3 regions of the Candidatus Seongchinamella marina genome follow, and region 1 is predicted to be linked to each of the others. Evidence: predicted binding sites of a transcription regulator. Region 1 holds the regulator's gene; each other region holds the start of a gene.
What was found. Region 1 encodes sigma-54, which starts transcription at its own class of promoters, with help from an activator protein. Its sites were predicted from a motif close to TGGCACANNNNTTGCNNT; they were not measured.
Positions count from the first base shown of each region.

Region 2: glnA (glutamate--ammonia ligase) is a predicted target of sigma-54. The motif match lies at 2,022-2,039, and genes of this name have one in related genera.
Region 3: EYC87_RS11195 (TorF family putative porin) is a predicted target of sigma-54. The motif match lies at 1,599-1,616, and genes of this name have one in related genera.

Region 1 covers NZ_SHNP01000001.1:614,636-618,841, reverse strand. The annotation lists gene lptC (LPS export ABC transporter periplasmic protein LptC) at 1-81, shown strand, start outside; gene lptA (lipopolysaccharide transport periplasmic protein LptA) at 65-592, shown strand; gene lptB (LPS export ABC transporter ATP-binding protein) at 594-1,319, shown strand; gene EYC87_RS02680 (RNA polymerase factor sigma-54) at 1,473-2,972, shown strand; gene hpf (ribosome hibernation-promoting factor, HPF/YfiA family) at 3,113-3,400, shown strand; gene ptsN (PTS IIA-like nitrogen regulatory protein PtsN) at 3,419-3,886, shown strand; gene rapZ (RNase adapter RapZ) at 3,887-4,206, shown strand, end outside.
Region 2 covers NZ_SHNP01000003.1:268,733-272,938, forward strand. The annotation lists gene EYC87_RS09665 (DUF4124 domain-containing protein) at 1-324, opposite strand, end outside; gene glnA (glutamate--ammonia ligase) at 513-1,919, opposite strand; gene typA (translational GTPase TypA) at 2,672-4,206, shown strand, end outside.
Region 3 covers NZ_SHNP01000003.1:622,107-626,312, reverse strand. The annotation lists gene EYC87_RS11205 (ammonium transporter) at 1-346, opposite strand, end outside; gene glnK (P-II family nitrogen regulator) at 378-716, opposite strand; gene EYC87_RS11195 (TorF family putative porin) at 781-1,500, opposite strand; gene EYC87_RS11190 (accessory factor UbiK family protein) at 1,872-2,135, shown strand; gene EYC87_RS11185 (YifB family Mg chelatase-like AAA ATPase) at 2,175-3,662, shown strand; gene EYC87_RS11180 (cytochrome P450) at 3,796-4,206, shown strand, end outside.

The sequences.
Region 1 (4,206 bases):
GACGGCATGGTAGTAAGAATGGAAGATGAAATCATCATCATGAAACCCAATGTGGAGAGCATTTATGCGCCCATGCCTTGATTGGCGTAAGCCAAGTGTACTCATCGTCCTGGTCTTTTTACTCCCTGGCGCCGCCATTGCGCTGCCTGACGACCGGGATCAACCCATCCGCATAGAAGCCGATGAAGCTCTGCGTGATGAGAAACAAGGATTCACTCGCTATGAGGGCCATGTCAGGATGGACCAGGGCAGCCTGCATATCGAAGCAGACCAGATCACCATCTACCACGACGATAAGGAAGCCGATCGCATACTGGCTACGGGCAGCCCCGCGCGCCTGCAACAGCAGCCAGAACTCGAAAAGGGACCCATTAAGGCGAGCGCCAACACGATAGAGTACTTTAAGACCGAAGACCGCATCCAACTGCGAGAAAACGCCAATATCGAGCAAGAGGGGTCAATCGTCACCGGCGACTCAATCGACTATCTGATGAATGAGCAACTGGTCAAGGCGGGCTCCGACAAGAACAGCGAGTCCAGCCGCGTCAAAGTAGTGATCCCGGCCGGAGTGGTCAGCGAAGAGGAGCGCTAACGTGGCTTGTTTACAGGCAAATAATCTGGCCAAAGCCTACCGTGGTCGGGAAGTGGTGCGGGATGTTTCCCTGCAGGTCGACAGCGGTCAGGTGGTCGGCCTCCTGGGCCCCAATGGCGCGGGCAAAACCACTTGTTTTTACATGATCATTGGCATCATCCAGGCCGACCGAGGGGTCATAGAACTCAATGGAGAAGATATCACCCCTCTGTCCATGCATGAACGCGCCAGGCATGGCCTGGGCTACTTACCCCAAGAAGCTTCCATATTTCGCAAGCTCACCGTCGGCGACAATATCCTCGCCATTCTGGAGACTCGGCCGGATCTGAACAAGAAGCAACGTCTGGAGCGGCGCGACCAGCTGCTGGAAGAGTTTCACGTTGAGCATCTTCGCGACAGCCTGGGTCAGGCGCTGTCCGGCGGAGAACGGCGCCGTATTGAAATTGCCAGAGCGCTGGCGGCAGAACCCGATTTTATCCTGCTAGATGAGCCTTTCGCCGGGGTAGACCCTATCTCCGTTAACGACATCAAAACCATTATTAACCATCTCCGTGATCGCGGAATCGGGGTGCTGATTACAGATCACAATGTTCGAGACACGCTGGATATTTGTGAAAAAGCGTACATCGTTGGCGAAGGGCATATTATTGCCTCTGGTACCGCAGAAGACGTCCTGGGCAGCGAACATGTGCGCAGAATATACCTCGGAGATCAATTCCAACTGTAAAATCGGCAGTAGAACTACCCCCCAAAGATTGTCAACAAGCAAATTTCGCGCCAAGTAGTTGCCACGACTCTATCGGCAACGCTAAACTGATCTCATTGTAACACCACGGCGTCTGCCTAATAGCTGGCGCCTGAGGGCCTTGCCAAGCATTCGATGAAACAATCGCTCCAACTCAAACTGGGCCAGCAGCTGACGATGACGCCTCAGCTGCAGCAGGCTATCCGTTTGCTGCAACTCTCTACCATGGATCTTCAGCAGGAAATCCAGCAGGCGCTGGATAACAACCCTATGCTGGAGGTCAACGAAGAAGATGGCCCTGCCCAAGCCTCCGACAGCGAGCCAGTCAACAGCCAGAGCGATGGCCCCATGGAGAGTGTGCAGCACAGCACAGACCCCGAAAGCGAGACCAGCACGACCCTGGAAGCCTCAGCCAGCAGTGAGTTGCTCCCCGATGACCTGCCAGTGGACACTCAGTGGGAGGATTTACTGCCCTCCAGCTCAGCTCCCGCGCCTCCGCCCAATGACGGCTACGCCGATGGGGATTTTGAGTCCCGCAACACTCACAGTGAGAGCCTGCACGAACAGCTACTTTGGCAGCTGAATCTGACGCGCTTGTCCGACTCCGATCGTCTGATCGCCCTGGCGATCATTGACTCGACTGACCGCAATGGCCGACTGCAAGCAACACCTGTGGAAATACACGAGTCTATCGAGCTCGAGCTGGATGTGGAGCTGGACGAAGTTGTAGCGGTACTTCACCGGCTGCAACAATTCGAACCAACCGGTGTCTGCACCCGCGACCTGCAAGAGTGTCTACTCGTTCAGTTACAGCAACTGCCGCCCGGCACCCCCCATCTGGAGCAGGCCAGACTCATTCTCAATCGACACCTCCCGCAGCTGTCCAGCGGTGATTTCAGCCAGATCATGAGACGAACCCGGCTTGATGAAGAGCAGCTGAAAGATGCCTTGGCTCTCATTCAAACGCTGGATCCTAATCCGGGGGAAACTTTTGCGCCGGAAGATGTCGAATATGTTGTCCCCGACGTATTCGTGAGTAAAAAGGAAGGCCGCTGGCTAGTGGAGCTCAACCCAGACATAGCGCCCAAACTGCGTATCAACAACGACTACGCCAGTCTCATAAAGCGTGCTGATAGCAGCGCCGACAATACATTCCTGAAAGATAACCTGCAGGAAGCGCGCTGGTTCCTGAAGAGTCTACAAAGCCGGAACGAAACCCTACTTAAGGTCGCCACCAGAATAGTGGAGCGTCAACGCAACTTTTTGGAATACGGTGAAGAAGCGATGAAACCGCTGGTGCTGGCAGACATTGCCGAACTCGTTGAAATGCATGAATCCACAATTTCTAGAGTGACTACCCAAAAGTACATGCACACGCCCAGGGGTATTTTCGAACTCAAGTATTTTTTTTCCAGCCACGTTTCTACCGCCGCTGGAGGCGAGTGTTCATCCACCGCAATTCGAGCCCTTATCAAAAAGCTGGTTGCAGCCGAAAACCCTCGCAAGCCACTCAGCGATAACAAAATTACTCAATTATTAGAGGCACAGGGAATCAATGTGGCCCGGCGTACCATCGCCAAGTACAGGGAAACCTTAATGATTCCGCCCTCAAACGAACGCAAGAGGTTGGGCTAGTTGATGACCAGCTAGAACGGACGAAAAGAACCGCTGCTTGCTAACAGTGGTCTAAACTTTATCAGTAGCAGACTGAAATCGAAAAATCCGGCAGTGCCGGTACCGGTTTAGCCGGGTTAACCTGAAGAAGGAGCAATAATATGCAACTAAACGTCAGCGGACACCATGTAGAGGTTACCGAGCCTCTGAAGGAATATGTGGACACCAAGTTCGAGCGACTGCAACGACACTTTGACCAGATCACCAATATTCAGGTGACTCTGATTGTAGAAAAAATGGTTCAAAAGGCTGAGGCCACCATACATATATCCGGTGCCGACTTATTCGCTCATGCAGAATCCGAAGACATGTATGCCGCCATTGACTCCCTGGTCGACAAGTTGGACCGACAGTTAATAAAGCACAAAGAAAAAACCCGCGGACACTAGGCAGATATCGATAACCCCATGCAACCCTTAGCAGATTTACTGACCCCGGAACGCACCGCAAGCCAGGTTCCGGGTGTCAGCAAGAAACGTTTATTTGAAACGCTGGCGCGCCTGATCAGCGATGACCAGATTTCCCTTTCTTACGACGAGGTCCTGAGCCAACTCGTTGCCCGCGAAAAATTGGGCAGCACGGGGCTGGGTGAAGGCATCGCCATACCGCACTGTCGTATTGATAATTGCAGCCAGCCCACAGGAACACTGCTTACACTTGCAGAACCCATCGATTTCGACTCGCCTGACAACCAGCCAGTAGATCTGGTATTCGCATTGTTGGTACCTGCAGAGGCCCATCAGCAGCACCTTGAGACCCTGGCGGGACTGGCAAGACTATTCAGCCAGCCGAAATTTTGCGATGAGCTGCGTAAAGTCCAGGGCTCGGATGAGCTGTTCAAGCTCGCCACGCAAGCTCAAGCGGTCGCACCCTGAATGCAGCTTATCATCATCAGCGGACGCTCGGGCTCAGGCAAAAGTACAGCCCTCAACCAACTGGAAGATGAGGGTTACTACTGTATCGATAACCTTCCCGTCTCACTGCTTCCATCACTGGTGGAAAAAACCAGCAGTGAAGAATTCGGCCACTTTCGCGGCACGGCGGTTTGCATTGACGCACGCAACGCCTGGAAGGACCTGGCCAATTTCGGCGAGGTAATGGCTTCACTGCCAGCCTCGGTAAACTCAGAAGTGCTGTTCCTTGACGCCCAGGAGTCGGCACTTATAAAACGCTTCTCGGAAACTCGTCGCAAGCA
Region 2 (4,206 bases), on a different contig from region 1:
CACGCCGGGAGTGGCTGTGGCGGAGACATCAAACATACCACCGCCCATGGGAATGGTAGTCTCGTTCGCAGGAGAGGTAATGCTGACCTCGATAGGTGTAGGTTCTGGTTCGCGCGGCTCAGGGGTGCTGGGTGCGCGAGGCGCAACTGCAGGGGTAGTGTTGGTTTGCTGCAGGTCTACCTGTTCACTGGCGGTGGTGCCTGCAGGTGGTTGATCGGTAAAGACCACGTTGCCATTTGCGTCAGTGGTTTTGTAGATCTGTGCTGCGCTGTGGGTTGCAAACAATGCTGTGATTAGCAAGGCGAGAAAAGAAGCTTTGGTCATGGCGTGTTCTCCAGGGTCCAGCGAGTCCCCAATACCCTATCAGAAAAGAATTTGCGGTAAGAGTTCCCGCAGTGGAAAAGTTCAGATAATCACGGCAGTGGCGCCTGTTCCTGGTGCTTTAAATGCCAGGCTAGAAAAAAAGGGCTGACCTTGCGGTCAGCCCCTTCCCGGTGTGATAAGCCTGCGGCTTACACGGAGTAGTACATATCAAACTCTACGGGGTGAGTTGTCATGTTCAGTCGCTCGATCTCTTCTTCCTTCAACTCGATGTAAGCATCAATCATGTCGTCAGAGAAAACGCCGCCCGCAGTGAGGAATTCGCGGTCTGCGTCCAGTGCGGCCAGCGCCTGGTCGAAAGTCGCCGCCACAGTGGGTATGGCTTTGCCTTCTTCCGGCGGCAGGTCGTAAAGATCCTTGTCCGCAGCGTCGCCAGGGTGGATCTTGTTCTGGATGCCGTCCAGACCTGCCATCAACATGGCTGCGAAAGCCAGGTACGGGTTTGCTGTAGGGTCAGGGAAGCGAACTTCTACGCGCTTGCCCCTGGGGCTTGGCTCATAGGGAATTCGGATTGAAGCAGAGCGGTTGCGCGCCGAGTAGGCCAACATCACAGGTGCCTCAAAACCGGGCACGAGACGCTTGTACGAGTTAGTAGACGCGTTGGTGAATGCATTCAAAGCGCGAGCGTGCTTGATGATGCCGCCGATGTAGTAAAGGGCTTCCTCTGACAGACCAGCATAGCCGTCACCGGCAAATACATTATCGCCGTCTTTGGCAATGGACATATGAACGTGCATACCAGAGCCGTTGTCACCTACCACGGGCTTAGGCATGAAAGTAGCCGTCTTGCCGTAGGCGTGTGCCACGTTGTGTACGCAGTATTTGAGTACCTGTACTTCGTCACCCTTGGTTACCAGGGTGTTGAAGCGGGTGCCAATCTCACACTGGCCCGCGGTACCTACTTCATGGTGGTGTACTTCAATATCTAGGCCCATTTGCTCCATTGCAGTACACATCGCACCGCGAATGTCGTGGAGGGAATCGACAGGGGGTACGGGGAAATAGCCGCCCTTAACGCCGGGGCGGTGACCGATGTTGCCTTCGTCGAACTGATGGTTGGATACCCAGGCCGCTTCTTCAGAGTGGATCTGGTAGCTGGCACCAGACATGTCCACGTTCCACTTGATGTCGTCAAAGACAAAAAACTCTGGCTCAGGTCCGAAGTAGGCAGTGTCACCAATGCCAGTGGACATCAGGTAGGCTTCTGCGCGCTTTGCTACGGAGCGCGGGTCGCGGTCATAGCCTTGCATAGTAGTGGGCTCAACCACGTTGCAACGAACAATCACGGTAGTGTCGTCAGTGAACGGGTCGATCAGGGAAGCATTGTCGTCAGGCATGAGAATCATGTCTGATTCGTTAATACCCTTCCAGCCCGAAATAGATGAGCCGTCGAACATCTTGCCACCCTCAAAGAAATCTTCATCGACTTCCTTAGATGGGATGGTTACGTGCTGTTCTTTACCGCGGGTGTCGGTGAAGCGCATGTCTACCCAACGCGCTTCGCTTTCTTTGATCAGGTTCAGAGTTTTCTCTGACATGTCTAGTCCTCCAGGGGATTAAGTGTGGCCAGCGGGCCAGCCAGTTTGCTTTTTCAGGGGCCCAGCCAAAGCTTGCGCCCAAATGTATCGGCAGTTTCAGAGTTAGCAAGAGCTGTGCCAAAAAGGTGCTAAAGGTAACTTATTGAATACTATAAACTTTGTGCTGTAGCTCGCGTGTGTCGAAATAAAAGTGCACCAATAAAGTGCATCAACGCACAATATTGGTGCAAGGCCGCCGATTATCGGCCTGCTTGCACCGCCTGCACCAATCCGGAAGCGATGTCCGTGCATTGCATTCCCGCGCAGGGCTACGCATTAGTGCCCCTATGAAATTTGATGTCAAGTTTTTCTACGAGGTGATCACTCAGAGTGAACCCGATCTTCGTCGTTTTATAATCCAGCGCGATGAAAATCTGAAGGTTGTGCTCCAGAGTATCGGCCCTAAAGTTCAAATCCACCCCGGCTGAGACAAGCGATAAAGAAGCGCAAAGCAGGCCTTCCCAGCTGACGCCCGATAGCCGTTACATGCTGCTTTGCGGTGCAGGGGCGATGAATCGCCGCTATGACGGCGTTCCTGTGGAATCCTGACATCGTCAGCTAAAGGTTTACGTCCCGTAAAACTACCAAAACACGACCAATTCTCTAGTGTATAATCCGCGGCCTTCGAACGCCCACTAAACGTCTCGTGGAAGCGCCCTGTCGCCGCATGCGGCAGATTAGTCGCTCCAGAAAATGACTCTATAGGTAACCCCTTGATCGATAAACTGCGCAATATCGCCATCATCGCCCATGTTGACCACGGCAAAACAACCCTGGTGGACTGCTTGTTGCAGCAATCCGGGACATTGGACCGCCGCGCCGAAGGCGCCGAGCGAGTGATGGACTCCAATGACCAGGAGCGTGAGCGTGGTATTACCATCCTGGCGAAGAACACTGCGATTGAATGGAATGACTATCATATCAATATCGTAGATACCCCCGGGCACGCCGACTTCGGCGGAGAGGTGGAGCGAGTGCTGTCCATGGTCGATTCGGTACTGCTGCTGGTGGATGCCGTGGACGGGCCTATGCCGCAGACTCGTTTCGTGACCTCTAAAGCCTTTGAGCAAGGCCTGAACCCCATTGTGATAGTCAATAAGGTAGACCGCCCCGGTGCCAGACCAGACTGGGTTGTGGATCAGGTGTTTGATCTTTTTGACCGCCTTGGTGCTAATGAAGAGCAGCTTGATTTTCCAGTGATTTATGCCTCGGCAATTGAAGGTATTTCAGGCCTGGATCACGAACACATGGCTGCGGATATGCAGCCACTGTTTGAAACCGTTGTGGAAAAAGTGCCAGCGCCGAAGGTCAATAGCGATGGACCTTTGCAGATGCAAATCAGCGCACTGGACTACTCCAGTTATGTTGGTGTGATCGGTGTGGGTCGCATTACCCGCGGCAAACTGGCTCCCAATACCCAGGTTTCTGTCGTTGGTATCGAAGGTGAAACTCGCAATGGCAAGGTGCTTCAGGTGATGGGTTATCTGGGTCTGGAGCGCGTAGATGTTAACTCGGCCGAGGCTGGGGATATTGTCTGTGTGACCGGTATTGATGGCCTTAACATCTCGGACACACTGTGCGATCCCGCTGCCATAGAGGCACTGCCAGCCCTCAGCGTTGATGAGCCCACCGTTAGTATGACCTTCCAGGTCAACGATTCTCCCTTCGCGGGCAAAGAAGGCAAATACGTAACTTCCCGCAATATCAAGGAGCGCCTTGAACGTGAGTTGATACACAACGTGGCTCTGCGCATTGAGCCTGGCGACAGCCCAGATAAGTTTAAGGTATCAGGCCGTGGCGAACTGCACCTGTCGGTGCTGATCGAGTCCATGCGGCGTGAGGGGTTCGAATTGGGTGTCTCTCGACCCGAGGTGATTCAGAAAGAAGTCGATGGCCAGATGCAGGAACCTTATGAACAGTTGGTGATCGATTGTGAAGATGAGCACCAGGGTTCGCTGATGGAAGAGTTGGGCCTGCGTAGAGCAGAGCTTGAAAATATGGTGCCAGATGGCAAAGGCCGGGTGCGCCTGGAGTTCATTATTCCCGCCCGCGGCTTGATCGGCTTCCGTTCCCAGTTTCTTACCATGACCTCGGGCAGCGGAATTATGACGCACGTGTTTGACCATTACGGCGCAGTCAAAAATGCGGAAATCATTCATCGCAGCAATGGTGTATTGGTGTCCATGGTCAAGGGCAAGACACTCGCTTATGGGCTGTTCAACTTGCAGGATCGAGGCCGTTTGTTTGT
Region 3 (4,206 bases), on a different contig from region 1:
CGGATACGATGGACATGGCCGTTGCAACGAATACCACTTGGAAGAAAAAGTCTGCCGATGGTGCGTAAGTGGCAGCCTCTTCAGCGCCTGCAACACCGTCGCCGGTGATGTTGGAAAGGAACAGGTCGCCGCCGTACATAATCATATAACCGCATATCATGTACATGGTGCAGGAGACCGCATACAACGCGACATTTTTAAGTAATATTTCGGTCGTGTTCTTGGCGCGAACCAAACCTGCTTCCAGCATTGCGAATCCGGCAGCCATCCACATGACCAGCGCACCGCATATCAGGAAGTAAAAGGTGTCCAGCGCGTACTGCAGTTGAAAAATATTGTCTTCCATTAGAATAACTCTCTCTTATTCAGTTCAGGGATTAGATGGCTTCTTCGCCGGTTTCACCGGTCCGAATCCGAATCACTTGCTCCAGGGGCGAGACAAAAACTTTTCCGTCACCGATCTTCCCTGTATTTGCAGCATTGGTGATTGCTTCAATCGTTTGCTCAACGACACTGTCGGCTACCGCCACATCGATCTTTACCTTGGGCAGAAAGTCGACAACATATTCAGCACCTCGATACAACTCGGTGTGGCCTTTCTGGCGACCAAAACCCTTTACTTCTGTCACAGTGATGCCCTGAACGCCGATTTCAGACAATGCCTCGCGCACATCGTCCAGCTTGAAGGGCTTCACTACCGCCGTGATTAATTTCATGTTTGTCTCCTGGTATTTAATATGGGACGCCAACTTGGGCGCCCCCGGTTCGGCTCAATTTCGACTACATGCTTTTGGATATTGAGAAAACCACGGTGTTTTCACCCCAGTCAGTGCCGAACACATCTTCCTCATCAAGCGTTGTGCCCACATAAGCAGCACCAAGGTCCACACCCACAACAGACCAGGTCAGGCCCACGGAATAGTCGGTATAGGAACCTTCACTGGTACCCAAGAAACCTCCATCTTCCTCCAGGTCGTTATAACCGACATGAACGTCCAGGCCCCAGTTTTCGCCAAGGGAAAAGCTGTAGTTCGCGTAGTAATAGAAGAAGGTATCGGTTTCACCGTAGTAGTCATCGGAGTAATTCAGGCCGATGGTAAAATCGTGAAACGAAAAGCTGCCGTAAACTTCCTGATAGTCGCCCTCGGCGCCATCGTCTCCGGGATAGTCGTAATACATGTAGCCCACATCGATGGCTGAGTTTTCACCCACTTCCATGGCCCAGCCGGCATAGTAGTCCAGCTCCAGGGAACCGTTGAAACCATCTGTGCTATCGAAATCGACCGAAGAGCCCCAGGTACCGACATAAATACCGTTATCGAAGGCGTAATCAAAACCGCCCTGGATAGCGATATCTTCGTTCGACTGCGAGATACCACGGAAGCGATAGTCACTGACCAGTGAAACGTTGGCGCTAATTTCGCCAGCCTGCACGGTGGTAGCCATAGCTCCAGACAGTAATGAGACTGCAATTGCTGCGGGAAGTACTTTTTTCAACATGTTTCATATCTCCATGATTTGTTTGACTGGGTGTTAGCTGTGTAATGCGCCATCTCTTCACGGGCACACTGTGTGCGCTGTGACGCTCTGCACTGGGTATTGCATCGGCTGTGCCAAATAGAAATATTTTCATTAAAATCAGAGTGTTGGGCTGAAAATGGCCATTAAATAGCACCCTTGAAGCACTACCGGCGGGCTGCTCAATGCACCCAAATTGATCAGCGCCACCACTTGGCGCACCAAAATGAAGCGTCTGGCAGAAAGTCTCCTCCTTTTACGAGTCAACAACGGTTTTTGCCCGAATCTGATCTGGGTTCCCAGCGCCAAATCGACTAACATTCATGCCACCCTGCCCAACAAGGTCGATAGCAATGGCGATTAAACCCCCCCCTCCTCCCTGGGAAGTCCTGCAACAGGTTAACGAAATGGTGGGTAATTCCGGCCTCAAAGGAGAAGTAGATAAAAGCGTGCGCGCCCTGGCTCAGTCGGCACTTTCCCGCCTGGAGGTTGTAAGCCGCGAGGAGTTCGACGCCCAATCAGAGATCCTCAAACGCACGCGCGAAAGAGTGGTCACACTGGAAGCCGAACTGGAAGCCATGACCAAGGAATTTGAGGCGCTCTCTTCCGAGGGCTGATAAACGCCGGATCACCGGCCCAGTGCTCAAGGACGAGCCATGGAACTGTCTGTTGTTCACAGCCGGGCACTGTCCGGTCTTTCCGCCCCAGCGGTGCGCGTGGAAACCCATCTCTCCAATGGGCTGCCCGCCTTTAATATTGTCGGCTTACCTGAAACCGCAGTGCGCGAAAGTAAGGAGCGGGTGCGCAGCGCTATTCTCAACTCCCACTTCGAGTTCCCAGACCGCCGTATTACCATCAATCTGGCACCCGCAGATTTACCCAAACACGGTGGCCGTTTTGACCTGCCCATTGCGCTGGGCATTTTAATGGCCTCGGGACAGTTAGAAGACAAACAAACGACGCCCTGCGAATATCTGGGTGAGCTCGCCCTGGACGGTAGTTTACAATCCGTTCCGGGCGTAGTTTGCGCCGCTCTGGCCGCCAGTGCGTGCGGTAATGGATTGATAGTACCCACTCCCTGCCAGCGCAACGCCAGCCTGGTTCCGGACGCCTCAGTCCTCGCCGCGCCCGATTTACTTACCCTGTGTGCCCACATCAACGGCTCTGCAACTCTGCCTGAGCCTGATCGCCACATTATGCGAGCAGAAATGAGCTATCCCGACCTCAGTGATGTCGTTGGCCAGGAGTCAGCTCGCAGGGCACTGGAGATCGCTGCCAGCGGTGGCCACAATCTGCTGTTCAGTGGGCCTCCGGGCACCGGCAAGACCTTGTTGGCCAGCCGCCTCCCCGGCATATTGCCGCCCCCATCCCGCGAGGAGGCTCTGGTTACCCTGGCACTGCGAGATTTTCAGGGCAAGGAAGCCAAGGATGCAGCGCTAAGACGACCTTTTCGCAGTCCTCATCACAGCGCCAGCGCCGCCGCCTTAATTGGCGGCGGCAGCGACCCTCGTCCCGGAGAGGCCTCCCTGGCCCACGGAGGCGTGTTATTTCTCGACGAACTGCCTGAATTCAGCCGCCACTGCCTTGAAGTATTAAGAGAACCAATGGAATCTGGTCTGGTGACAATCTCCAGGGCACGACACAAACTCAGCTACCCCGCCAGTTTCCAACTCATTGCTGCAATGAACCCCTGCCCCTGTGGTTATCTCGGTGATCCGGAGCGGCCCTGCCGGTGCACCCCCGACCAGATTAAGCGCTACCGTGGTCGAGTTTCCGGACCCCTGCTGGATCGCATAGATCTCCACGCTCATGTCCCCCGACTTGCACCCGGCCAATTGCTGGCGCAAGACTGTAGCGGCGAATCGTCTAGCGCAATTCGCGCCAGGGTAAATCAGTGTCGGGAGACCCAGCACTCGCGTCAGCACTGCATTAATGCTCGCCTTGGTAACGACCGATTACTGGATATATGTGAGCTGAATAAATCCGCCAAACAGATGCTGGAGCAGGCGGCAGAGCAAATGCTGCTGTCGGGTAGAGCATTACACCGCTCGTTGCGCGTGGCTCGCACGATTGCTGATATGGAGGGCCTTCAGCGAGTCTATGAGCCCCAGTTGAGCGAAGCCCTGGGGTACCGCGGGCACTAAAACCCTAACCCTGCAGTGCAGCAGGGAATACCGGTCTGACTTTACCCAATAACCGGCTTATGCCAGAATTAACTATGAACTAATAGGCGTTAGTTGCACTCCATCCACACAACCAAATTGCCGGGAGGCCATCATGAGCCAATGCCCTTTTTCCAACTTGCTGGATCCCGATACCTATAAGGATGGCATGCCCTATAAGGACCTGAAGGAAATTCGTGATGCGGGCCCGATGGTTAAAATCGAAGACCCAATCACCGGAATTCCCTATTGGGCAGTCACTCGCATTAAAGAGATGGACTTCGTCTCGAAAAACCCCGGGTTATTCTCTTCCGCCGCCCGCTCTGCCTTCCCTATGGAAATGGATGAGTTCACCGTGGAGATGCAGCAAAACACCATCATTAACATGGATCCACCCCTTCATCAGAAAGTACGCCGCATTGTGCGCAATGCGTTCACGCCCAAGCGAGTCGATTCTTACGAGGCCGAATTTCGCAAGCATGCCAGGGAGATCGTCGATGCAGTAGCCAGCCAGGGCGAGTGCGAG